DNA from 4 places in the Yersinia vastinensis genome. Region 4 is predicted to be linked to each of the others. Evidence: predicted binding sites of a transcription regulator. Region 4 holds the regulator's gene; each other region holds the start of a gene.

Region 1 (3,202 bases), 990 kb from region 4:
GCAATAGTCGCGCTCATTAAGTTCGACAACGTCCCTGCGGCTACGGCTTTCAGACCAAAGCGTGCAATATCATGGCGGCGATTAGGTGCCATACTGCCTAACCCACCCAACAAGATAGCGACAGATGACAAGTTGGCAAAACCACAGAGAGCAAAAGAAATAATGGCTTTTGAATGCTCAGAAAGCACCTGCAAACCTGCGGCTTTCACTAACTCTTCGGCCTGGAGATATTGGCCAAAGTTCATAAACGCCACAAATTCATTCACAATGATCTTCTGGCCGATAAAGGAACCAGCCACCATCGCTTCATCCCACGGAATGCCGATCAGATAAGCAATTGGCGAGAATACCCAGCCGAGAATTAATTCCATTGACAGCTGCGGATAGTCGAACCAGCCGCCAATCCCGCCCAAAATCCCATTGAGCAATGCAATCAATGCAATAAAGGCTAATAACATTGCCCCGACATTCAGTGCCAGTTGCATACCGGAAGCCGCACCAGATGCCGCGGCATCAATAACGTTAGCAGGGCGATCGTCTTTATCAATCAGCGTAATAGCATCGACTTTATCGTGCGTTTTTTCAGTTTCTGGCACCATTAATTTCGCGAACAATAACCCACCGGGTGCGGCCATAAAGGAAGCGGCGATCAGATATTCTAATGGCACCCCCATTTGCGCATAACCGGCCAATACTGAACCCGCAACCGAGGCTAAACCACCACACATTACAGCGAACAATTCAGATTGCGTCATGGTAGAGATGTAAGGGCGTACAACCAATGGGGCTTCGGTCTGGCCGACAAAAATGTTCGCCGTCGCAGAAAGAGATTCGGTACGCGATGTGCCCAAAAGTTTTTGCAGCCCGCCACCTAATACCTTAATCACAAGCTGCATAATGCCGAGATAATATAAAACGGCGATTAGTGAAGAGAAGAAAACAATAACGGGTAATACGCGCAGGGCAAATACAAAACCACCGCCGCCAAAAACTTCAAACATTTTGTCGGAAACTAGCCCGCCAAACATAAATGAAATACCGTCATTACCATATGCAATAACGTTCGCTACCCCTTGAGACATCCCGCCAAGGATACGACGACCGATTGGCACATATAACACCAGCGCACCAATACCAACCTGGATAATAAATGCCCCAACTACAGTGCGGATATTAATCGCCCTAAAATTGCTTGAAAGAAGCACGGCTATTAATATCAGTACTGCCATTCCGACTAAACTCATGAGCATGTCGATAATCCTGTTAATGATTTATATTTAAATAATGTGTGTGGAGGGGATTATACTGGCATGATCTCGCTATCAAACAATCTCTGTCACAAATAAACACAACTGGAAGCAACTGTTAGACAATTAATGTGATTAACATCACATTATAAAAGTGAGGTAGGTGAAAGCAGACTAACTATTAGTGTGATTTGCATGTGTTCGCTCAGTCTACAGAACGCATTTCTCGACTGGCGGCAACTGGAATAAACGCTGACTATTCTCCAATAGATGGGCAGCAATCTCTTGTGGTGTTTCTGAGCGTAATTCACATAATACGGCAAATACATTTGCCGCCCGCTCTGGCCGGTTAGGCTGCCCCTGAAAACCCGCAAGGGGCATATCCGGGGCATCGGTCTCTAACAACAATGCTGACAGCGGTAATGTTGCCATGACATTTCGTGTTTTCTGCGCTCGTTCATAAGTGATGGTACCGCCCACGCCAATGTAATAGCCCATACGAATAAATGCCTGCGCCTGCGCTAAGCTCCCGGCAAAACCGTGTACTACGCCCGTGCGTGGCAAGTCAGCTTTACGCAAGGCGGAAGCGAGCTGATCGTGCGAGCGGCGCGAGTGCAATATCACCGGCAAATCATGCTGTTTGGCTAGCGTCAACTGAGCGCGTAATAACGCTAATTGACATGGCAACTGCGGCTCATCCATGTAGAGATCTAGGCCAATCTCCCCCACCGCCACCAATTTTTCCGTTTTATTCTCCAGCAATGATGCCAGCAGCGCTAAATCAGCTTCCTGATGTTGGGCAATATAGAGTGGATGCATACCGAGCGCGGCGAAGAGCGGCGGGTAGTTCGCAGCCAAATCAACAATACGAGAAAAGTAAGCTGCGCTGACCGCGGGCACAATGACTTGCTGCACATTCGCCTGTGCAGCACTGGCTAAACTGGCAACCTCTCTACCGCTAAAGGGGGGGAAATCAAAGTGACAATGCGTATCGACAAAATACGGCATCGGCTCGCCAGTTTGCGCCATTAGGCTGTATCACCTTTAGTTTTCGCCACGCCCGCAGGCAAAATGATCTCCGCGGGTAGCGGTTTCTTTTTATTGCGTGTCGTGGTGGGAATAATCAGCCCACTGTCTGCCACCGTCATTTGAGCAGAAAGATGATTTCCTGTGGCGTTTGCAGTATCAACCGATGTGATGATATCTGGCGACTGATTGATATCAAAAGTGGACTCATCAGTGTCGATCAACTCGGCCATCTCATCTGTCTGGTTAATATCTTGTGGCTGGATCATACGGCGAGAAAGGGAGATCGAAGGCTTGTTCTCTTTGATTTCAGCGGAGTCCATCTGATCTTGTGGCAGTAACCAGTGTCCAACCGTTGCCAAGAAATAGCGGCCACAGCGACGACCTAAATGGTAATCCCGGTTTAGGGCTGCAACCCGACTACCCAGTGCGCTACTCGCCAGTGGTTTCGGAGGGAAAATCTCAAAAATACGCAAATCACCTGGCGGTTTCTCAATGAATTGCTGGATACGATGATAGCTCTGCTCATGCTGCTGCATAATGCGCACCAGTTGTTGCAAGCTACTTTCACTCAACCAGTGCTCCATCCGCTTCATCCATTGCGGTGTATAATAAGCCTGCGAAGGTACGGTTCGAATGACCACAATGGTATCCGCCCCACGCCGATAAGCCTCTTCGACAGGAATAGCATCACTGATTCCGCCATCCTGATAACTTACGCCGTCTAGCTCAACGCCTTGGCGATACAACCCCGGAATAGCACTGGAGGCTTTAATTGCCGGTAACCAGCTTTCCCGAGTTGGAGAAATATAGGTGGGTTCGAAATCCTCACTGCGGCAAGCACACATGAGAAACTCACGACCATTCTGGAGATGTTGTTCGGCGCTGTCGATTGCCAGAGGTAACTGCTGAGAGGTGATATCTACCAA
Region 2 (3,202 bases), 2.1 Mb from region 4:
GTAAGGCCCGTGACACTATGGTTTTACCAACAGCAGTGTCGGTCCCCGTCACAAATACACGCGTTAACATAACAATACTCCGCAATCTAGCCTCTTCGACTCACGTCTTTTCGCATAACATTAGCGAAATTGGCAACATGGATAAAAGTCTAGGCGAAGCTAGCAATTGACAGCTTGCGTTAGCGCAATGTTTTACCGAACTGAGGAAGGTTTTTAACGGATGACATCAAATAATGTAGAGAAATACACTGCAGGTACTCACTAATAATTAACTCTTAATTATTAGTGAGTACCTTATCCTTGCAGTAATTTCACCAGTAATGAGCCGTTATATAATGCTTCTTTTACTAATGCAGCACCCGGCATTGTTCCTTGATTAAAGAAGGCTGTCGGCTCAACAAGGATATTTTCGCTGTAAGCAGGTAATGCTTGTTGGCGAATACAAGATGCGATTGCCGGATGTAGAATAGACGCTGCTTTATTTAGTGGTGAACCCACTAAAATTTTTTCTGGGTTAAATAAATTGACCATTATGGCAATAATTCGCCCAACACTGTGACCGACACCCAAAATAATATCTTTCGCTAATTGGTCGCCAGCTAAAGCGGCATCACATAAAGACTCAACATTTAAAGGCGAACCGTGTAATAACGAGCTCATCGAGCCATTTAATCGCTGTTGTGCAATTTCCAGCATATTTTCAATACTGGCGACAGTTTCAAGGCAACCATGATTACCGCAATAACAGCGTTTACCATAAGGATCGACTTGGGTATGGCCAATTTCAACCACACTGCGGCTACCCGCATGCAATACTCGCCCAGCGGCAATAACGCCGGCCCCGACATTATGATCAATCACCACCTGAATAACATTTTGGCAACCACGCGAGGCACCATACAGCGCTTCGGCCATCGTCCAGGCACAAATATCATGTTGCAGGTAAACAGGTAATCCCGTTCGTTGCTCAAGCGCTGGCCCAAGCAGCATTTCGTCTACGTCATAAAACGGCATTTTATGCACAACACCGGCAGGCGCATCAATAATGCCTGGCATGGTAATTGCGATTGCAGTCAGTCTCTCAAGTTTTTCCTGATGACGAATAAAGAATTGATCGACTTCGCTAAGAATACGGCTAAGGAGGGGTTCCGGATGGCAATCAGGCAGTGGAATTTGGTCTTCGACCACTAATTTACTGCTCAGATCACGCAGCGCGAGAGTAATAGACCCGCGACTAATACGCCCAGAGACATAGTGCCAAGCTTCAGTATCAAGGACTAAACCAATGGCTGGCCGCCCGCGGCTACCCACATCTTGATATTCAGTCTCTTTGACCAGATGAGCTTCAACCAGTTCACGCACAATTTTTGTGATACTGGCGGGGGCCAGTTGCGCCCTCTTAGACAGTTCAATGCGGGATATCGGGCCGAACAAATCAATCAGCCGATAAACGGCCCCTGCATTGGTCTGCTTGATTTGATCAATATGCCCAGGCTGTCCATCCGTTATCACTAAACCGGCTCCTTCTCTGCCACCGAGTATTTTTCGCGCTTCTAAATAAAGATTATCGGCTATGTTGGGGCTTTTAGCATATGGCGTCAACTATTTGATTAGTTATGTGATTTACTGCACATAATCACCGATTTTCTTGCACGCGATGATGGTTATTTATACGAAGTCAGGCCAGAGAGATCTGCAACCATCAGGCGAATCAATGCTTCTGCCGGCGCGGTCACAGGCCGATGCTTATGGTTAACCAGCCATACTTCGGTGGTGGCGCTTTCTTCGGCTAGAGGCAAATATTTCACTCCATCCACTTTTACTCGAGTAAATGATGCTGGCAAGATTGAAACCCCTAGACCTGAAGAGACTAAGCCGACAATTGTCATCGCCTCCCCAACCTCTTGAGTAATATAAGGCGTGATGCCGGCACGCGCTAACAACGTGAGAATTTCATCATATAAAGCCGTGCCTACTTCCCGAGCAAAAAAAACAAAAGGCTGCTCGGCCAATGAGTGGTATTTGATGCTGGGTAATGCAGCGAGCGGGTGCTCTTTGTGGACAACGGCAACCAAAGGTTCGCGCAGCAGCAAACGGTATTGTAGAGCATCCGGTAAGCGAGTATTGCGCATTACACCAAGATCAAGTCGTCCATCCAACAACGGCTCAATTTGCTGTTTGGTGTTAACCTCCTGCATTTTAATATGCACTTGTGGATGTAATTGGCGAAAAGCACGTAAATTTTTCGACACTGTACTGATAAAAGGAGCAGATGACGTAAAGCCGATGGTCAATTCACCGGATTCACCACGATGTAGGCGTGCGGCCTTTTCTGATGCGGTATTCACTTGAGCCAGAATTTGGTAAGACTCTTTCAAAAACAGCTCGCCTGCTTGGGTTAGACTGACGTTACGGTTATTACGTGCGAACAACCGGGCGCCAATTTGCTCCTCCAGAATTTGAATCTGTTGGCTTAGGGGGGGTTGTGAAATGCGCAAACGCTCCGCAGCTCTTCCAAAGTGCAACTCTTCTGCTACCGCAATGAAATAACGTAAGTGCCTGAGTTCTATGCTCATCCAACCCCATTAATACTTTAAACGTCTTATTTTTAATAATTAATATATTAGACAAAAAACTTAGCTATTTCTATGATCTTGCTATTGAAGCAGATCGTTATGATTTTGATTAAGGAAATACCGTGACCACCTCTTTGCGCCCTACGGATACCTTAGGGCCGACTCTTGCAGCAAATGATGATGCCACTACGTTAGTGGCTGAATCAAAAGTCTCTCGTTTAACTAAACGCCCTTATATTCAACGCGGTACACCAGAGTTTATTCGCGTCACATTCGCTTTTTTTTCAGCCGGACTTGCCACTTTTGCCCTGCTCTATTGCGTCCAACCGATTTTGCCACTGCTATCGCAGGATTTTAATATTTCACCTGCGGGCAGCAGTTTATCGCTTTCAACCGCAACCGGGATGTTGGCTTTTGGCTTAATGTTTACTGGCCCTCTATCTGATGCCGTTGGGCGAAAGTCAGTCATGGTCGTCGCATTGATGTTGGCCGCTATCTGCACGTTAATTTGTTCATTTATGACGAGTTGGCATGGCATTTTGTTCATGCGGGCATTGATTGGCTTGTCCCTCAGCGGCGTGGCGGCCGTGGCAATGACCTACCTCAGTGAGGAAATTCACCCAAGC
Region 3 (3,202 bases), 320 kb from region 4:
ACTCCTGCTCTGCACACTATGACTTACCGAGCCATTATTTATAAATGAATCACGTTTGCCGACGGCGGCGGCCATCAATACTTCCTGAGTCGCTTGTTCGATTGAGAATTCGCCACTGAGTTGACCCTCATGCATCACAATAATGCGGTCACTCATACCTAGCACTTCTGGCATTTCAGAGGAGACTAAGATGATGCTCAGCCCTTCTTGTTTAAATTGGTTAATTAGCTGGTAAATCTCTTTTTTCGCCCCGACGTCTACCCCGCGGGTGGGCTCATCCAAGATCAATACTTTTGGCCGAGTCATCAAACCGCGCGCGATAGCTACTTTTTGCTGATTACCACCGGACAACAGACCAATAGGCTGTTCCATGGAAGGCGTTTTAATATTAAATAAGCGAATGAAGTCCGCCACCGCTTGTTGCTCATCCGCATGTTTGAGTGAACCACCGCTGCGGCTGAAATAACGCAACGCCGTCAAAGACATATTCTCTTTAACCGACATGCCGAGTATTAAACCATCACGTTTGCGGTCTTCGGAAATATAGACAATACCGTTTGCCAAGCCATCTTGTGGGGAATGGGTGACAACTTCACGCCCATCAAGGATGACAAAACCAGATTTACGCGGCAGTGCACCATAGATGATTTTCATCAGTTCAGTACGGCCTGCGCCCATCAAGCCAGCAACCCCCAAGATCTCGCCACTGTAGAGGGTGAAATTGACGTTTTTCACACCGGGGCCGCATAGCTGTTTGACCTGCAAGCGCTTTTCGCCACGCGGTAAATTCAAGCGCGGGTATTGTTCTTCTAGCTTGCGCCCCACCATCATCTCAATCAGGGAGTTTTCCGTCAGGCTGCTTACCGGTTTCTCGGCAATAAACTGCCCATCACGAAATACCGTGACATCGTCGCAAATCTCAAAGATTTCTTTTAGTCGGTGGGAGATATAAACAATACCGCGGCCTTCCGCTTTCAACTCGTTAATTACGTTAAATAGTGAGGCGGTTTCGGTATCGGTCAGCGCATCCGTTGGCTCATCCATAATGATAACTTTGGATTCGAAACTCAGCACTTTGGCGATTTCCACCATTTGCTGATCACCGATGGAAAGCTCACCCACCAGCCGATGGCTGCTGTAACTGATATTGAGGCGCGCTAGCAGTAAATCGGCTTCGGCATACATCTTTTTCCAATCAATGCCGCCAAAACGATTAACAAACTCACGCCCTAAAAAGATGTTTTCTGCGATGGTTAACTGTGGGATCAGGTTAAGTTCCTGATGAATAATGCCAATCCCCGCTTCCTGCGAGTCTTTCGGGCCATTAAACACCACTTCTTTACCCAAGAAATGCTGACTGCCGGCATCCTTACTGTAGATGCCAGTCAGTACTTTCATCATGGTCGATTTTCCGGCCCCATTTTCGCCTACCAGTGCCATCACTCGGCCAGGATAGACACTAAGCGCGGCACCGGAGAGTGCTTTGACGCCGGGAAAGGCTTTATCAATCCCTTTCAGTTGCAGCAAAGGTTGCATAAATGCCTCAGAAAGTTACGCCGGAGCTGAGAATGATGTTAGCAAAGGGGGAACATTCCCCGCTACGAATCACGGCTCGGCTTTGTTTGGTCTGCTCTTTAAAAGCCTCATGGCTGATATAGTGCAAAACAATTTGGTTTCCCTGGTGTTGCTCAAGTTGTGTTAGTTGGGCGAGTAACGCTTCATGGAGTTGGGGATTATTTTTAACTATCTCCTGTGCAAGGTAGGCACTCTCAACCTGCATTTCTTGCGTTACCACCTCAAGAACCTGGAGGAAACCAGGGACGCCTCGTGTCAGTGCCAAATCGATACGTGTGGTGGTTGCCGGTATCGGCAGCCCCGCATCACCTATCACAATCTGATCGGTATGACCCAGACGAGAGATAACAGCGGAAATATCAGAATTCAGTAATGCGCCTTTTTTCATTTTTTACTCCAACAGCGAAACGTTTCGCTGATACTGAGTTTAGGAAAATGACAGCAGAAGGCAAACCCAATTTGGTGAAATTGTGATCGTCATCGAAACGTTTCGCTGAACCGATACAAAGCGGATGACAAATAATCAGAATATTGAATATTTTCTGATAGAGAGATAATCAACGTAAAAAAGGCCGTTAATCATAACGGCCTTCATCGCTAAATCTCGACTTGCGTCCCGAGTTCTATGACCCGGTTGGGGGGGATCTCAAACTGATCGGCTGCGCGTAGCGCATTGCGGCTAAGAGCAACAAATAACTTGCCTCGCAAGAACAGATACCATGGACGCTTGGTCAGAATAAGTGACTCGTGAGACATAAAGAATGAGGTTTCCATCATCTGGCACGGCAAACCTTCCAAACCACAGCGATGGAAAATCTCTTCCACGTTTGGTGTTTCCCGCCAACCATAACTGGCGACAACACGCCAGAATGTTGGTGAAAGCTGCTCGATAGTTACCCGGTTCACATTATGAACATAAGGCGCATCTTCAGTTCGCAATGTCAGCAACACCACCCGCTCATGCAACACTTTGTTGTGTTTAAGGTTATGCAGTAACGCAAACGGAATGACATTCATCGCTCGCGACATATAGACCGCCGTCCCTGTTACGCGCACTGGTGGCGATTTTTCCAATGAGGCAATCATCGCTTCCAGTGAATTCCCGTGTTCATGCATACGACGCAGCAGACTGAAACGCTCGCTTTTCCAAGTGGTCATGATGATAAACATCACGAGACCCAGTGATAACGGTAACCAGCCACCAGAGAATAATTTCAGGGCGTTAGCGGAGAACATAGGCACATCGATAATCAGCAAAACCACCAGCAGACAGCCAACAAAAGCACGATTCCAATGCCAGTTTTTCAACGCCACAGTACAGAACAGAATACTGGTTATCACCATGGTGCCGGTCACTGCAATCCCGTAAGCCGCGGCTAAATTACTGGAACGCTCAAAGCCGACAATCACCAACACGACGGCCAAATACAGTGTCCAGTTAATTACCGGTATATATATCTGACCTGATTCCATTTCTGACGTATGAATAATCCGCATCGGCGGTAAATAACCTAAACGAACCGCCTGCCGAGTCAGTGAGAATACACCGGAGATAACAGCCTGCGAGGCAATAACGGTCGCCAGCGTTGCCAGTATTAATAATGGGATCAGTGCCCAGTCTGGGGCT
Region 4 (3,202 bases):
ACTTCCAGCGCGTCCCCACCGTCGATACTTCTAACCCCTTCGCCGCCAAAGCCATTCCTTCACTGGATGAAAGTTTTGTTGTTATTCACTTTAGAGGTTTGGATCAAATCGATTTCCCCTATTTACTGGCGATGCTTCAAGGGTCATTTATATCGAACATCAATACGTTAGTCGTGCCCGGCGGGAAAATGGGGCTAGCAATGGAGCTGATTATGGCCCCGCTCGTCCAGCGACTATTGGAAGGTAAAAAGATTAATTAATATCCTTGGTACTTGAAGTCGCAACCAACATCTTCGCAGCTTCAAGTACGTAGGGTTTGCTTATGCGATTTCGCGGATTTCAAAACTGTGGGTAATTGTTGCCGCTTTTCCCAACATCAAAGAAACCGAGCAATATTTTTCAGCCGACAACTGAACAGCACGCTCAACAATTTTATCGGTCAGATCTTTGCCGCTGACAATAAAGTGTAGGTTGATTTGCGTAAACAAACGTGGCGCTTCTTCCCGGCGTTGTGAAGTTAAGGTCACTTCGCAATCACGCACATCGTTACGCCCTTTTTGCAAGATAGAAACAACATCAATTGCGCTACAGCCGCCTGCTGACATTAATAGCATTTCCATTGGGCTTGGTGCTTTGTCTCCCGCATTCCCATCCATCAAAACTTGATGACCTGAGGCGGATTCACCCAAAAATGTCAGCCCCTCAACCCACTTTACTCGTGCCTGCATAACTCTTGCTCCCGGTTAAATTTTCTATTTCAGACTACCCTTTCATTTACAAACTCGCAATGTAACCCGATGTTCATCATGCTGAAGCGATACAACACAAGACAGTCGCCTCATCCTGTGCTACAAACAGAATCGAAAGTGTTGTTTCTAGAATTAAATAGGGTAGCTTCTCAATACTCAGTGAAGGGTTTCTATCCGGTACGTATCTTGGCTATACCTTTCGGCAGTTGAGCAAATTAATATGCTAAGAGAAAGTGTATTTTATAAGCACGCCGCGCAGGGAACTCTGAGCCCTGTTAAGTTAGGCAGCGATAACAACAGAGGATAACAGCGAATGGTTCTCGGCAAGCCACAAACAGACCCGACTCTCGAATGGTTCCTGTCTCATTGCCATATCCACAAATATCCATCGAAGAGTACGCTAATTCACCAAGGTGAAAAGGCCGAAACGCTTTACTACATCGTGAAAGGCTCCGTTGCGGTGCTTATCAAAGATGAAGAAGGTAAAGAGATGATTCTCTCCTATTTAAACCAAGGGGATTTCATCGGCGAGCTTGGATTATTTGAAGAAGGCCAAGAACGCAGTGCTTGGGTTAGAGCAAAAACCGCCTGTGAAGTGGCTGAAATTTCTTACAAAAAATTCCGCCAGCTAATTCAGGTCAATCCAGATATTTTGATGCGCCTGTCTTCGCAAATGGCGAGTCGCTTACAGATTACGTCTGAGAAGGTGGGTAACCTCGCTTTCCTTGATGTGACTGGGCGCATTGCACAAACGCTGCTTAATCTGGCAAAACAACCTGATGCCATGACCCACCCAGATGGGATGCAGATTAAGATTACCCGCCAGGAAATTGGTCAAATAGTTGGCTGCTCCCGCGAAACTGTGGGGCGGATACTAAAAATGCTGGAAGATCAGAACCTGATCTCCGCACACGGTAAAACGATTGTCGTTTACGGCACTCGTTAATTCCCCATAAACCGGTGCCGATACCCTCGGCACCGGTTTTCTTCGCTGTATGATCAATAAATCTCTGGGGCCTAGATGAAGTGGCAACGGCTTATTTATCATCCTGAAGTGAACTATGCACTCCGCCAAACATTGGTTCTCTGCCTGCCTGCTGCACTGGGCTTTGCCATTGGCGATCTGCGGATGGGATTGATGTTCTCCCTGATACCCGCATGCTGTAATATTGCCTCGTTAGATACCCCACACCAGCATTTTTTCCGCCGCCTGATTATTGGCGGTGCGCTCTTTACCTTGTGCAGCTTCCTGACTCAACAGTTATTGTTGTGGGATATTCCACTGCCTTGGGTGATGTTGGGACTGGCATTGGTTCTGGGTGTTTCAGGGGCCATCAGCCCGCTCAATGGCCGCATGTTGCCTGCGGCGCTAATTGCTGCCATCTTCAGCCTGAGCATGGTGGGTCGCGCTCCCATCTGGCAAGCGCCATTAATGTGCGCCGTGGGGACCCTTTGGTACGGCGGTTTTACTTGGATTTGGTTCCGATTATGCAAAGACCAACCTATCCGCGAACCTTTGAGCCAGCTTTATCATTTATTGGCGGATTATTGCGATGCTAAATTCAGTTTGTTTGATCAGCATCTTGAGCCAGAAAAATCCCTACCGCCATTGCTCGACAGACAGCAAGGTATAATGGATAAAGTTAATCAGCTTTATCAGCAATTTAATCTGTTATCTAATGCGACGAAAACTGAACAAAAACGGCTAGTGAGCTTGTTCCAGATGGCGCTCGATTTACAAGAGCACATTACTGCGGCACTCAATCAGCCAGAAAAAGTGCAAGAGCTGATTGAGCAAACACCAATAATCACAGTTCTTCACCGCAATATGGATCAAATTTCGACCCAGATGCGAACCATTGCTGACGATATTCTCTATCACCATCGCGCTAAAGAACATTTCAGTGCTGGCAATGCGCTAGTCGAGCTGGAAGAGATTGCCCAACAACATCCAGACAATTCCGTGGCGCAATTTTGCTATTACCACATCAGCCATGTGACTCAAATCCTGAGTGATCGCCGCCCACAATATGACCGAGACTTGATGGCCAGCCAGTTATCCCAGCCTCTCTGGCCAGCATTTATCAGCTATTTATCGTTGAAATCCAGTCCATTGCGTGATGCGGCTCGTATGGGTGTCACTCTGGCAGCAGGGAGCTACATCGGTACGCTTATCCACTTACCTAAACCATACTGGATCTTGCTCACCATCATGCTGGTCACGCAAAACGGGTATAACGCGACCAAGATACGGATTCATCACCGTGCTATGGGGACGTTAATTGGGTTGATATTGGCGGCGGGTTTATTGCACTTGCAGATGCCGGAAGGGACAACCCTAAGCATCATGTTAGTCATCACCCTGCTCTGCTATCTGGTGCAACGCAAAAACTACGGTTTGTCCGTTATCGGCAGAACCATCACTACAGTGTATATCTTGCAGCTATTGACCG

The links. Region 4 encodes CRP, which controls carbon source genes, mostly activating them, when cyclic AMP is high. Its sites were predicted from a motif close to ATGTGANNNNNNTCACAT; they were not measured.
Region 1: ACIOG0_RS18610 (NupC/NupG family nucleoside CNT transporter) is a predicted target of CRP. The motif match lies at 1,377-1,394, and genes of this name have one in related genera.
Region 2: mlc (ROK family transcriptional regulator Mlc) is a predicted target of CRP. The motif match lies at 1,617-1,634, and genes of this name have one in related genera.
Region 3: rbsD (D-ribose pyranase) is a predicted target of CRP. The motif match lies at 2,044-2,061, and genes of this name have one in related genera.

What each region holds. Positions count from the first base shown of each region.
Region 1 is NZ_CP173260.1:4,026,033-4,029,234, forward strand. It holds gene ACIOG0_RS18610 (NupC/NupG family nucleoside CNT transporter) at 1-1,250, opposite strand, end outside; gene ACIOG0_RS18615 (TatD family hydrolase) at 1,458-2,255, opposite strand; gene ACIOG0_RS18620 (patatin family protein) at 2,276-3,202, opposite strand, start outside.
Region 2 is NZ_CP173260.1:2,397,856-2,401,057, forward strand. It holds gene bioD (dethiobiotin synthase) at 1-70, opposite strand, end outside; gene mlc (ROK family transcriptional regulator Mlc) at 295-1,512, opposite strand; gene ACIOG0_RS11270 (LysR family transcriptional regulator) at 1,665-2,576, opposite strand; gene ACIOG0_RS11275 (MFS transporter) at 2,699-3,202, shown strand, end outside.
Region 3 is NZ_CP173260.1:4,697,514-4,700,715, forward strand. It holds gene rbsA (ribose ABC transporter ATP-binding protein RbsA) at 1-1,536, opposite strand, end outside; gene rbsD (D-ribose pyranase) at 1,544-1,963, opposite strand; gene kup (low affinity potassium transporter Kup) at 2,173-3,202, opposite strand, start outside.
Region 4 is NZ_CP173260.1:262,658-265,859, reverse strand. It holds gene ACIOG0_RS01005 (phosphoribulokinase) at 1-260, shown strand, start outside; gene ACIOG0_RS01000 (OsmC family protein) at 321-728, opposite strand; gene crp (cAMP-activated global transcriptional regulator CRP) at 1,063-1,695, shown strand; gene ACIOG0_RS00990 (YccS/YhfK family putative transporter) at 1,771-3,202, shown strand, end outside.